Regions from separate parts of the Pseudomonas sp. 20P_3.2_Bac5 genome, predicted to be linked through region 1. Evidence: predicted binding sites of a transcription regulator. Region 1 holds the regulator's gene; each other region holds the start of a gene.
The links. Region 1 encodes FliA, which starts transcription of late flagellar genes. Its sites were predicted from a motif close to CTAAAGTTTNNNNNNNNNNNGCCGNTAA; they were not measured.
Positions count from the first base shown of each region.

Region 2: the regulator FliA is predicted to act here: its motif matches at 1,553-1,580, upstream of motA (flagellar motor stator protein MotA).
Region 3: the regulator FliA is predicted to act here: its motif matches at 2,257-2,284, upstream of NTD88_RS15000 (methyl-accepting chemotaxis protein).
Region 4: the regulator FliA is predicted to act here: its motif matches at 1,797-1,824, upstream of NTD88_RS09020 (methyl-accepting chemotaxis protein).

Region 1 is NZ_JANLOA010000066.1:139,807-143,114, reverse strand. It holds gene flhF (flagellar biosynthesis protein FlhF) at 1-233, shown strand, start outside; gene fleN (flagellar synthesis regulator FleN) at 354-1,187, shown strand; gene fliA (RNA polymerase sigma factor FliA) at 1,184-1,924, shown strand; gene NTD88_RS11800 (chemotaxis response regulator CheY) at 2,030-2,404, shown strand; gene NTD88_RS11795 (protein phosphatase CheZ) at 2,423-3,211, shown strand; gene NTD88_RS11790 (chemotaxis protein CheA) at 3,224-3,308, shown strand, end outside.
Region 2 is NZ_JANLOA010000033.1:23,260-26,567, forward strand. It holds gene motB (flagellar motor protein MotB) at 1-633, opposite strand, end outside; gene motA (flagellar motor stator protein MotA) at 637-1,488, opposite strand; gene NTD88_RS05915 (HDOD domain-containing protein) at 1,637-3,157, shown strand; gene NTD88_RS05920 (rhodanese-like domain-containing protein) at 3,205-3,308, shown strand, end outside.
Region 3 is NZ_JANLOA010000082.1:92,792-96,099, forward strand. It holds gene acnA (aconitate hydratase AcnA) at 1-1,706, shown strand, start outside; gene NTD88_RS15000 (methyl-accepting chemotaxis protein) at 2,315-3,308, shown strand, end outside.
Region 4 is NZ_JANLOA010000051.1:72,767-76,074, reverse strand. It holds partial or broken gene NTD88_RS09030 (transporter) at 1-735, opposite strand, end outside; gene NTD88_RS09025 (Ppx/GppA family phosphatase) at 739-1,686, opposite strand; gene NTD88_RS09020 (methyl-accepting chemotaxis protein) at 1,870-3,308, shown strand, end outside.

The DNA of each region.
Region 1 (3,308 bases):
AACTCGATGAAACCGCCAGCTTGGGCGAAGTCCTGAGCCTGGCCATCAGTCACGAATTGCCAGTGGCCTATCTCACCGATGGCCCGCGCATTCCTGACGACCTGCACCTGCCGCGCCGTCACCAGTTGGTGAGCCGCGCGGTCAGTGTGCAGATGCAGGACGAGCCGAGCGAGGAGGCCATGGCCGATATGTTCGCCGACCTGTACCACAGTGACGGCAAACGCGTCGGCTGAGGTGGATATGTTTCAGTTGCAAAGTACCTACATCACAGGGTCTGCCGGGCATTTTTCAGTTGTTCCAGGGGCAGCCAGTCATGTGGCCTCGGTCTAAGCAAGACAAGGTAAAGAACAAATATGGGTAGCATGCATCCCGTACAGGTGATCGCCGTGACCGGCGGCAAAGGTGGCGTCGGCAAGACCAACGTGTCAGTGAATCTGTCGCTGGCGCTGGCCGAACTCGGCCGTCGCGTCATGCTGTTGGACGCCGACCTTGGCCTGGCCAATGTCGACGTACTGCTCGGGCTCACCCCCAAACGCACCCTGGCTGATGTCATCGAAGGCCGCTGCGAGCTGCGCGATGTGCTCCTGCAGGGGCCTGGCGGCGTGCGCATCGTGCCGGCCGCTTCCGGTACCCAGAGCATGGTGCACCTGGGGCCTGCCCAGCACGCCGGCCTGATCCAGGCATTCAGCGAGATCGGCGACAACCTCGACGTGCTGGTGATCGACACCGCTGCGGGGATTGGCGAGTCGGTGGTCAGCTTTGTCCGCGCCGCCCAGGAAGTACTCCTGGTGGTCTGCGACGAGCCGACTTCGATCACCGACGCCTACGCCCTGATCAAGCTGCTCAACCGTGATTACGGCATGAACCGTTTCCGCGTTCTGGCGAACATGGCGCAGAGCCCGCAGGAAGGTCGCAATCTGTTCGCCAAGTTGACCAAGGTCACGGATCGCTTCCTGGATGTGGCCCTACAATACGTCGGGGCTGTGCCCTACGACGAGTGTGTGCGCAAGGCTGTGCAGAAGCAGCGAGCGGTCTATGAAGCCTTTCCGCGTTCCAAGTGCGCGCTGGCGTTCAAGGCGATCGCCCAGAAGGTCGATAGCTGGCCGCTGCCAGCCAACCCGCGCGGGCACCTGGAGTTCTTTGTCGAGCGTCTGGTGCAGCCTACCAGCGCGGGTCCTGTGCTATGAGCGCGAGCGGTTATCGGATGTACAGCAAGGCCTCGCGTGACGCCCAGTACGAACTGATCGAGCGTTATGCGCCGTTGGTCAAGCGTATCGCCTATCACCTGCTGGCGCGGTTGCCGGCCAGCGTGCAGGTGGAAGACCTGATCCAGGCCGGGATGATCGGCCTGCTCGAAGTCTCCAACAAATACGATTCGAGCAAGGGCGCCAGTTTCGAGACCTACGCTGGCATCCGCATCCGCGGCGCCATGCTCGATGAAGTACGCAAGGGTGACTGGGCGCCGCGTTCGGTACACCGCAATACCCGCATGGTAAGCGACGCGATTCGTGCAATTGAGGCAAAAACCGGTCGTGACGCTAAAGATCACGAGGTTGCTGCCGAACTTCAATTGAGTCTCGATGATTACTACGGGATTTTGAACGATACCTTGGGCAGCCGCCTGTTCAGTTTCGACGACCTGTTGCAGGACGGCGAACATGAAGGCCTGCACGAGGACGGTGCCAGTGCCCAGCTCGAGCCTTCGCGCGATCTGGAAGACGAGCGCTTTCAGGCAGCCTTGGCCGATGCCATCGCCAACCTGCCTGAACGTGAACGCCTGGTGTTGGCGCTGTACTACGACGAAGAGCTGAACCTCAAGGAAATCGGTGAGGTCCTGGGGGTCAGCGAGTCGCGCGTCAGCCAGTTGCATAGCCAGTGTGCGGCGCGTCTGCGCAGCCGGCTGGGGGAATGGCGGGCGCGTTGAGCACAGCTTCGATGCAGTCGTAATACCGTGGTGCCGGAATTGATTGAACGCGCGTTCAGCGCTGAGCGCGTTAAAGACTGCTTGGAGGTCTAATTGAACAAAGAAATGAAAATCCTCATCGTTGACGATTTTTCGACGATGCGGCGGATCATCAAGAACCTGTTGCGTGACCTGGGCTTCACCAACACGCATGAGGCCGACGACGGCAACACCGCGCTGCCCATGCTCGAAAGCAACAACTTCGACTTCCTGGTGACCGACTGGAACATGCCTGGCATGTCCGGTATTGACCTGCTGCGCAAAGTCCGCGCGGACGAGCGTCTGAAACACTTGCCTGTGCTGATGGTGACCGCCGAAGCCAAGCGCGAACAGATCATCGAAGCTGCCCAGGCCGGCGTTAACGGCTATGTGGTCAAGCCTTTCACTGCCCAGGTGCTGAAAGAAAAAATCGAGAAGATCTTCGAGCGCGTCAATAGCTGATGTACGCACGGGGGCGCTATGGAGCATAAACATTCATCTTTGGACGACTTTGAGTCGACGCTGAAGAAACACGCCCAGGAGCTGGTGAAAAGCCTCGAACGAGGCAATTTCGGCGACGCGGTGCAACTGATCCATCAGCTGAACCAGACCCGTGACCGCGGCCTGTATCAGGAAGTCGGCAAGCTCACGCGAGAGCTGCACAGTGCGATCGTCAGTTTCCAGATCGATCCGCACATGCCGCAGGCCGAGGAAGTTTCGCAAATCACCGACGCCACCGAGCGCTTGTCCTATGTGGTCAAGCTGACCGAGGCGGCGGCGAACCGCACGATGGACCTGGTCGAGCAGGGTACGCCCGTGCTCCACGATCTCACCAACGAAGCCCGTGAACTGCACGACGACTGGCAGCGCTTCATGCGCCGCGAAGTTGCGGCGCCGGAGTTTCGTGAGCTGGTCCAGCGTGTCGACAGGTTTCTGGCGCGCAGCGCCGAGGGTACCCACACCGTAACCGGGTACCTCAACGATATTCTCCTGGCACAGGACTATCAGGATCTGACCGGCCAGGTGATCAAGCGGGTGACCTCGTTGGTCACCGAAGTCGAAAGCAATCTGCTCAAGCTCGTACTGATGGCCAGTCAGGTCGACCGCTTCGCCGGTATCGAACATGACCACCAGCAGCTTCGTGCCGAGCAAGACCAAGATAAACATCCGACCCGGGGTGAAGGACCGCAAATTCATGCCGATAAACGTGAAGATGTCGTGTCCGGCCAGGACGATGTCGATGATCTGCTGTCCAGCCTGGGTTTTTAGGGAGCACGTTTGATGAGCTTCGGCGCCGATGAAGAAATCCTTCAGGATTTCCTGGTAGAGGCCGGCGAAATTCTTGAGCAACTGTCCGAGCAACTGG
Region 2 (3,308 bases), on a different contig from region 1:
ACCGCTGCCTGCATACGGCTTAGCGTCGGTGTGACCACTGATGCTGACCTTGTTCGGCACCGTCTTGATGGTGTCGGCCATGGCCAGCAGGATGTCTTCGAAATAAGGCTTCAACCGCGCACTGCCCAGGTCGAACATTGGCCGGTTCTCGGCATCCACGATCTGGATACGCAGGCCATCCTGGGTAATTTCGAAGAGGATCTGGTCCTTGAACTTCTGCAGTTCAGGGCTCTGCTCGACCTTGTTCTGCAACTCCTGCAGTACCAGTTCGAGGCGTTCGCGCTCGACCTGCTCGGCCAGGTTCTCGACCTGATCCTGATTGATGATGCTGCTGTCAGGCGTCGGCTCGGCCTTCTCTTCAGGGTTGATGGTCTTTTCCGGCGCCAGTTGCGGCGAACCACCCAGGTCGATGATGTAAGGCGTGCCGCTTTCGGAGAAGCCGATCGGGTCCTTGAAGTAACCGGCGATGGCGATCTTCTGTTCCGGCGTGGCCGTGGACAACAGCCAGAGCACGAGGAAGAACGCCATCATCGCCGTCGCGAAGTCGGCGAAGGCGATCTTCCACGCGCCACCGTGGTGGCCCCCGCCAAAGCGCTTTACGCGCTTGATGATAATCGGCTGATTATTTTCCATGGATCAGCGACCGCGGACTGCTTGTTCCAGCTCGGCGAAGCTCGGACGGTGCTTCGGATAGAGCACCTTGCGACCGAACTCGACCGCCAGCGAAGGCGGCATGCCGGAAGCCGAAGCGACCAGGGAGGCCTTGATCGCCTCGTAGACGTTCAACTCTTCCTTGGCATCGTGGGCCAGCGAGGTGGCCAGCGGGCCGAAGAAGCCGTACGCCGCGAGAATACCGAAGAAGGTACCCACCAGTGCCGCACCTACGTGCATACCGATGGCCGCCTGGTCACCCTCACCCAGCGACGCCATGGTCACCACGATACCCAGTACCGCCGCGACAATACCGAAACCGGGCATGCCGTCGGCGATGCCGGTCACCGCATGGGACGGGTGCTCCAGCTCTTCCTTCATGCTCAGCAGTTCCATGTCGAACAGGCCCTCCAGTTCGTGGGGAGCCATGTTGCCGGTGGACATGATGCGCAGGTAGTCACAGACAAACGCGGTCATGCGTTCGTCTTTCAGCACCGCGGGGTATTTGGCGAAGATCGGACTGGAGGCGGCATCTTCGATGTCGCCCTCGATCGCCATCATGCCTTCGCGGCGGCTCTTGTTGAGGATTTCGTAGACCAGACCCAGCACTTCTATATAGAAGGTGTGCGAAAAGCGGCTGCCGAACATGCTCAGCGACTTCTTGATGACGTGCATGGTCATGTAGCCGGGGTTGGCCTGCAGGAATGCGCCAAAGGCTGCGCCGCCGATGATCATCACCTCGAAAGGCTGGATCAGGGCCGCGATCTTCCCGTGGGAGAGCACATATCCGCCTAGCACGCTCGCGAATACGACGATGATGCCGATAATTTTAGCCATAGATAGAAAGCACTTACTGTCGGGGTCAGGGTCGGGGCGGAAGTTAGTAAAACTCTTCTTCTACTTATCGGCAGTTCTGCGCCAGACTATAGCCAGTCAAGGCGAAAAGCCAGTTCGGCCACCTTCCAGCAAGCCTAGTGAAACCATCGTGCCAACTCAGAATCCGAAGACTATCGATGCCTGGATCAAACTACTGGACGGCGCCAAGTTGCCCGTACCCTGCCACAGCCACGATCGCGTAAAAACCGCGATCGCCGACAGTCGCCGCTCGTTGCGCGACATTGCCGAGCTGATGCAGGACAGTCCGGCGCTGGTGCTGAGCGTGATGCGTGAAGCCAACCGGCATACCCACGCCAGCATCGCCGAGCCTGCGGAAAACCTTGAGGTTGCGCTCAACCGGCTCGGCCTGGCCCGCGCCGAAGCGTTGCTGGATCGCCTGGAAACCGCGCCCGTCGAGCAGATCCCCCTGGCCCTGCGCCAATTGCAGATGGTCAGCCAGCACGCCAGCCAGCAGGCCAGCGGCTTGTTCGCCAGTCGCCTGGCGCGGCTGTGGCAGGACATCCACTGGGGCAGCCTGCTGTTTCTCTCGCCGCTGTGGCCGCTGGCCCTGACCCATCCGAAGTTGCTGGAAGAATGGGAACTGCGCGTCGTGCACCGTGGCGAGCCCGCGCCCCGAGTCGAACGCGAGCTGTTCGGCGTGCGCCTGCTCAGCCTGTGTCAGGCCCTCGCCGAATTCTGGCGCCTGCCGACCTGGGTCACCCAGGGCTATCACCTGTTGCAGGAAGAACGCCGGCTGCTGGTCAAGGTCATGCACATCGCCCGCGATCACAAGAGCCCGCTGCGCCAGCAACAACGCCTGGACGCCGACCCTTCGTTGCGCCGCTGGCTGAACCAGCCGGCCAACACGGTGTTGCTGGCCAACGGCCTGGCGCTGTCGTCCCAACATGCGTGGAACAGCCCGCACTGCCTGCGCTGGCAGCAACTGATCAGCCTGTACTTGCAGGTGCCGCTGGACGACGTGCAACAACAGGCACACCAACAGGCCGCGAAGAGCGCGCGCAATCACGCCATTGAAGGCGCGTTCCACCCGGCGCAGATGCTGATCTGGCCGTGGGACGCGCACTACATTCCCCGCGGCATGCTGCCGGCGGAGGCTCCCGATACCGAAGCCCTGGGCAACTGGCGCAAGTTCTGCGCCGACCTGCTCGCCGAACCCAGCCCGTTCTCCAACGCCATCCACCTGACCCGCTATGCCCGCGAAGCCTTGCAGGCCTGCGGCATGACGCGGGTCCTGTTGCTGATGAGCGACAAGACCCAAAGCTACCTGCGCGTGCACCAACTGGCCGGGCTGCCCGAGCAGGCCGCCAGCCTGACCGTGCAGGTGGCCCACAGCAAGCTGCTGCAACGCCTGCTCAGCCAGTCTGCGCAACTGCGCCTGACGCCCGAAAACCACGCGCAGTTCGCTGCCCTGCTGCCCGCGCCCCTGCGCGCCCTGTTCCGCGGCGAGCATCTGCTGCTGCGTTCGCTGTCGAACAATGGCCGGGTGGTGATGGTGCTGATGGCCGACCAGGGCGGTGGTCCATTCTCGGAAATCAGCGTGCAGGCGTTCGGCAAGACCGCCCAATGCATCGAGCGCGCCCTCACCACCTTCAGCAACCGCAGCGCCTGACCCATGCGCTACAATCGCCTCCCTCTGTTCCGAACTGGAGACTCTGGATGACTGACTTTTCCGGCTTGCCACTGGTGATCGAACCGGCTGACCTGCAGGCCCGCCTCGACTCGCCAGAGCTGATCCTGGTCGATCTGACCAGCGTCAATCG
Region 3 (3,308 bases), on a different contig from region 1:
GGCCGGCGGAAACCGTGGAACTGGTCGAAGCCTATTGCAAGGCCCAGGGCCTGTGGCGCCTGCCCGGCCAGGAGCCGCTGTTCAGCGACACCCTGGCGCTCGACATGCTCGAGGTCCAGGCCAGCCTGGCCGGGCCGAAACGGCCGCAGGACCGGGTCTCCCTGCCCGGCGTCAGCCAGGCCTTCGATGATTTCCTCGGTTTGAACGTGCGGCGCGCCAACAGCGGCGCCGACGGCGACCAGCCCGGCGAAACCCGCTTCAGCCTCGACGGTCAGGAGCACACCTTGAAGGACGGCGCCGTGGTGATCGCCGCGATCACCTCCTGCACCAACACCTCCAACCCCAGCGTGATGATGGCGGCCGGCCTGCTGGCGAAAAAAGCCGTGGAAAAGGGCCTGCAACGCAAGCCCTGGGTCAAGAGTTCGCTGGCTCCCGGCTCCAAAGTGGTGACCGACTACTACAACGCCGCCGGCCTGACCCGCTACCTGGACGAACTGGGCTTCGACCTGGTGGGCTACGGCTGCACCACCTGCATCGGCAACTCCGGGCCGCTGGCCGACCCGATCGAGGCGGCCATCGCCAAGGCCGATCTGGTGGTGGCGTCGGTACTGTCGGGCAACCGCAACTTCGAAGGCCGGGTCCATCCGCTGGTCAAGACCAACTGGCTGGCCTCACCGCCGCTGGTGGTGGCCTACGCCCTGGCCGGCAGCGTGCGCGTCGACCTGAGCCGCGATCCGCTCGGCACCGACGCCAACGGCCAGCCGGTGTACCTGCGGGATATCTGGCCGAGCCAGCAGGAAATTGCCGCGGCGGTGGCGCAGGTGGACACGGCGATGTTCCACAAGGAATACGCCGAGGTCTTCGCCGGCGACGAGCAATGGCAAGCCATCGAAGTGCCGCAGGCCGCGACCTACGTCTGGCAGGACGATTCCACCTACATCCAGCATCCACCGTTCTTCGAAGGGATTTCCGGTCCACCGCCGGCGATCGAGGATGTCCACGGCGCGCGGATTCTGGCCCTGCTCGGGGACTCGGTGACCACCGACCACATCTCGCCCGCCGGCAATATCAAGGCCGACAGCCCGGCCGGGCGCTACCTGCGGGACAAAGGCGTGGAGCCGCGAGACTTCAACTCCTACGGCTCGCGGCGCGGCAACCACGAAGTGATGATGCGCGGCACCTTCGCCAATATCCGTATCCGCAACGAAATGCTCGGCGGCGAGGAAGGCGGCAACACCCTGCACATCCCCAGCGGCGAAAAACTGGCGATCTACGATGCGGCCATGCGTTACCGCGACGAAGGCACCCCGCTGGTGGTGATCGCCGGGCAGGAATACGGCACCGGGTCGAGCCGTGACTGGGCTGCAAAAGGCACCAACCTGCTGGGGGTCAAGGCGGTGCTGGCGGAAAGCTTCGAACGCATCCACCGCTCCAACCTGGTGGGCATGGGCGTGCTGCCGCTGCAGTTCAGCGCCGGGCAGGACCGCAAGCTGCTCAAGCTCAGCGGACGCGAGCAGATCGACATCCTCGGCCTTACCGGGGCGCGCATCGAACCACGGATGAGCCTGCACCTGCGCATCAGCCGCGAGGACGGGAGCGAGGAAACCATTGCCGTGCTTTGTCGCATCGATACTTTGAATGAAGTGGAGTACTTCAAGGCGGGCGGCATTCTGCATTACGTGTTGCGGCAATTGATTGCACATTGAGAGGAGCGAGTGATGGCTACCAAGTGCATGCCGGAAGTTGTTTAGCGCTCTCTAGATCGAGCGCCGCCCGCGCGGCGCATCGCGGATGAATCCGCTCCTACATTTTTTGCAACGTGCCATGACCTGTCAGAGAGGTGTTGCCCGCCTTTGGCTTTCGACGATGAATCGCGGGGCGGCTGTTGAGGTCGACTCGATACCGTGTCGTACCACCAAGGCGGTCAACCATGGCCTGACAGGTATAGGTACGTTGCAGCAAATGTAGGAGCGGATTCATCCGCGATGCGCCGCGCGGGCGGCGCTCGATCTTGAGGGCGCTGAAAACCTGTCGGCTAGCGCCTGGTCGCCATTACCCGGCTTCCTGACTGGCGCCTGCTGCACTTCGTATTTTTCACCCATCCGCGACACGCACCACTATGAACCATCGGTCACTCACTGACTTATGTTGCGAAAATGTGAAAGAATGCGCGCAAATTACTTGAACGTGACGACTTCACATAACTTACCCGCCTCAAGCGAATATTGAGCGGGATCAATAAAACCCAAATATTCATTCAATAATTTCGTGCGTTAGCCGATACCACACGAAAGCCTTGCGGATTGAACAGCTTATGCGTAACAACCAGCCGATTACCCAGCGCGAACGGACTTTCCCTGCCCAACAACGGTTGATTTCGACTACCGATGCCAAGGGTGTCATTACGTATTGCAACGAAGCTTTCATCGAGATCAGCGGTTTCTCCCGCGACGAACTGATGCGTGCGCCACACAACCTGGTTCGCCACCCGGACGTGCCGCCAGCGGTGTTTGCCCACATGTGGACCACCCTCAAGCAAGGCCTGCCCTGGATGGGCATCGTCAAGAACCGCTGCAAAAGCGGCGATCACTACTGGGTAAACGCCTACGTCACGCCGATCTACGACAACAACCAGATCGTCGGTTACGAGTCGGTGCGGGTAAAACCGACCGCCGAGCAGGTCCGCCGCGCCGAGGCGCTGTACAAGCGCATCAACGATGGCAAGTCGGCCATCCCGCGCCGCGACAAGTGGCTGCCGGTGCTGCAGGACTGGCTGCCGTTCATCATGGTCAGCCAGATCGGCTTCCTGATCGGCATCTGGTTGGGTCACTCGTGGGGCTTCGCCCTCGCCGCCGCACTCTCGGTGCCGCTCGGCCTGCTGGGCCTGAGCTGGCAACAACGCGGCCTCAAGCGCCTGCTGCGCCTGGCCGAACAGACCACGTCCGACCCGCTGATCGCGCAGATGTTCACTGACAGCCGCGGCGTCCAGGCTCGCCTGGAAATGGCCATGCTCAGCCAGGACGCACGCCTGAAGACCTGCCTGACCCGCCTGCAGGACACCGCCGAACACCTCAACGAGCAAGCCCGGCAGTCCGATGCCCTGGCCCACAACAGCTCGTCAGGCCTGGAGCGCCAGCGCGTCGAGACCGAACAGGTCGCCGCCGCCGTCAACGAAATGGCCGCCACCACCCAGGAAGTGGCCAACCACGTACAGCGCACCGCCGACGCGACCCAGGCCGCCAACCGCCTGACCGACCGTGGCCGCAGCATCGCCGGGGAAACCCGCGACGCCATCCAGCGCCTGTCCA
Region 4 (3,308 bases), on a different contig from region 1:
GAGCGCAACTGACGCATGTCCTGCTCGCGCAGCCAATCCGGCGGGCGATTGAGCAGGCGCAGCAGCGAGCCCGGTTCCAGCGCCAACAGGCGTTGCAGGCGCACCAGCACGCGGCGCATTCCGCTCAGTTCCGCACGGTTGTTGCTCAGGCGCTGGGACAGCAACTGGTCTTCGATACGGTCCACGTTCAACGTGGTTTCGCGGACGATCTGGGTCAGCAGATCACCCTGGTCACCCAACAGGTGAATCAGCAGCTCGACGGTGGAGGCAAAGCGTTCGCCGCGTTTCACCGAGGAACGCAAGCGGTCTACCGAGTGCAGCGGCTGCAAGCGCGCGCTGACCAGCAGCCGGCTGCGGGCGCAGGCCCAGAGCGTAGAGACGTCCGATGACACCAGGCCGAAGTTGAACACCACGTCGTTGACCACCGCCAGCAAGGCGGTGTCGGTGTGTTCGATGCGGGTCGAGCGCGAGCCTTCGCGCAGGGTTTCGAAGAAGGTTTCCGGCAGGTCGAGGCTGCCTTTCATCCAGCGCTCGCAGGCGGCGTGCGCAAGGTTCATGTGCAGCCAGAGGAATTCTTCCGGCTCGCCAGGATTGAGCAGCAGTTCCAGGGCCTGCGTCGAGTCGATCTCCCGGCCCGGCTGGCCGGGGCGAAAGACGAAGCCGTAGAGCAGGCCGTTGAGATCGGCGTCCTGGTGGTGACCCTGAGTGGTGATCATGCGGGTACTCAAGGGCAATTTATCAGTGTCGGGCCGAACCGTTGTCCATCAGGCTGTGCAGCAGGCCGAAGCGCAGGCCGGGCTCGGACGGGGTCATGTCGTCGATGCCGAAGGCCTTGAACGCCGCCAGCATGATCGCCAGACCGCCGGGCAGCATGCCCAGACGATGTTCCTGCAGGCCGCAGAGTTTCACGCGCTTGACGTGGCCGGCTTCGAGCAAGCTCAGGGAAAGACGCAGCAGGCCGGCATAGGTGATGCCGTCACGCCCGCCGTCGTTCAGGCCGTTGGCCTTGAGCACCCGCGCCAGCATGCGCGCAGTGCCGGACGAGCCGATCGCCGCGTGCCAGCCGTGCGCACCAATCTCCCGGGCGACCCGGGAAAATTCCAGGCAGGCGCTCTGCTCCGCCAGTTGCAGCGAACGGCTGTCGACCCGTCCGCCAGGGAAAAAGCGTTTGCCGAAGGTGCCGCTGCCGATGGTCAGGCTTTCGCTGAAGATCGGTTGCTTGCCGCGACCGACGATCAACTCGGTGGAGCCGCCGCCGATATCCACCACCAGGCGGGTGGTTTTCTCGCAGGGCATGGTGTGGGCGATGCCCGAATAGACCAGTTGCGCTTCTTCCTGGCCGGAGATCACGTCGATGGGGAAACCCAGGCGGGCTTCCGCGCCTTCGAGAAACACCGCCGCATTGCGCGCCTGTCGCACCGCACTGGTGGCCACGGCGCGCACGCTGCCTTCGCGGAACCCGCTGAGATGCTTGCCGAACCGCGCCAATGCCTGCCAGCCCCGCTCCAGCGCCAGGGCATCCAGCGCATCGCCTTGCAGCCCTTCAGCCAGGCGCACCGGCTCGCGCAGGCTCTTCACCTTGCGAATGACCAGGCGACGGTTGCACACGACCTGCTGGCCGATGGTCATACGAAATGCATTGGAGCCGAGATCCACGGCCGCAAACAGGGAAGCGCTGCCTTTCATGCGAGAGTCCTGACCTATTCCAGGGTTGGAGGATATATCTCGTTACATGACAGTTGGATGAAGGGCGGGATGTGCCCGAAAACAATAGCCCTGAAGCAAAATGCCACCCTCTTCAGCTTTCCCCAGCCCTGCCGATGAATCGGTAAACCCCTCGCAATGTGCGACGCCACTGAGGAAACGAAGATGCAGTTGACTCTAAGAACAAAAATGCTGTTGCTCGCTGTCCTCCCGGTCCTTGTGTTCGCCCTGGTCATCAGTGGCGCAGCGGACCGGATCCTGCGCCACCTCGCCGAAAACGAAGTCAGTGAAACCCGCCAACGCCTGGTCGACGAAAGCCGCCAGAGCCTCGAAGACTACATGCAGATCGCTCTCGGCTCGGTGCAGGGCCTGTACGACGCCGCCGCCAACGGCGACGAGGCCAGCCGGACGCAGGCGATCGCGGTACTGTCGAAGATCAAATACGGCAAGGACGGCTATTTCTTCGCCCACGACTCCAACGTGGTGCGCCTGTTCCGCGGCGACAGCCCGGTAGACGTCGGCAAGAACCTCAGTGAACGCAAGGACGTCAACGGGGTGTTCATCAACCGCGAGCTGGTGCGGGTGGCCAAGGACGGCAGCCGCTTCGTCAATTACAGCTCGCCGCTGCCGGGCAACGAGAGCGTGCAGGTGCCCAAGCTCGCCTACAGCTACTACCTGCCGAAGTGGGACATGGCGGTGGGCACGGCGGTCAACCTGGACAATATCGAGCTGCGCATTACCGAACTGCGCGCAGAGATCGACCAGCGTATCCAGTCGATCCTCACCAGCATCCTGGGCATCGCTGCCGTGTTGCTGGTGATCCTCGGCATCGCCGGGCTGACCCTGAGCAATGCCCTGCTCAAGCCGCTCAAGGCCATGAAAGACAACCTCGACGACATCGCCGCCGGTGACGGCGACCTCACCCACCGCCTGCGCGCCGGCAATGACGAGCTGGGCCAGTTGGCCGGCTCGTTCAACCGTTTCGTCGAGAAGATCCAGAGCCTGGTGCGTCAGGTGGTGGAAGTCAGCGGCGAGCTGTCGAGCCTGGTGGAGTCGGTGGAAAGCCAGAGCCGTCGCTCGGAAGCGGCCATGGAACAACAACGCCACGAGACCACCCAGGTGGCCACGGCGATCAACCAGATGTCCGCCGCCGCCCAGGAAGTGGCGCACAGCGCGCAGAACGCCGCCCATGCCGCGCAGGAAACCGACACCCAGGGCCAGCAGGCGCGGCAGGTGGTGGACGGCAGCATCAAGCGCATCCACGCGCTGGTGGAAAACATCCGTGGCAGCGGTACGTCGCTGGACAGCCTGCAACAGGACGTGCAGTCCATCGTCAGCGTGCTCGGGGTGATTCGCTCGATCGCCGAGCAGACCAACCTGCTGGCGCTCAATGCCGCCATCGAAGCCGCGCGGGCCGGTGAGGCCGGGCGCGGCTTCGCGGTGGTCGCCGACGAGGTGCGCGGGCTCGCCAGCCGCACCCAGCAGAGCACCCAGGAAATCCAGGTGATGATCGACCGCCTCACCACCGGCACCCACTCGGCGGTGGAATCGATGCGTCATTCCTGCGAGACCGGCGACGCCACTCGCAACCAGGCCAGCGAAGC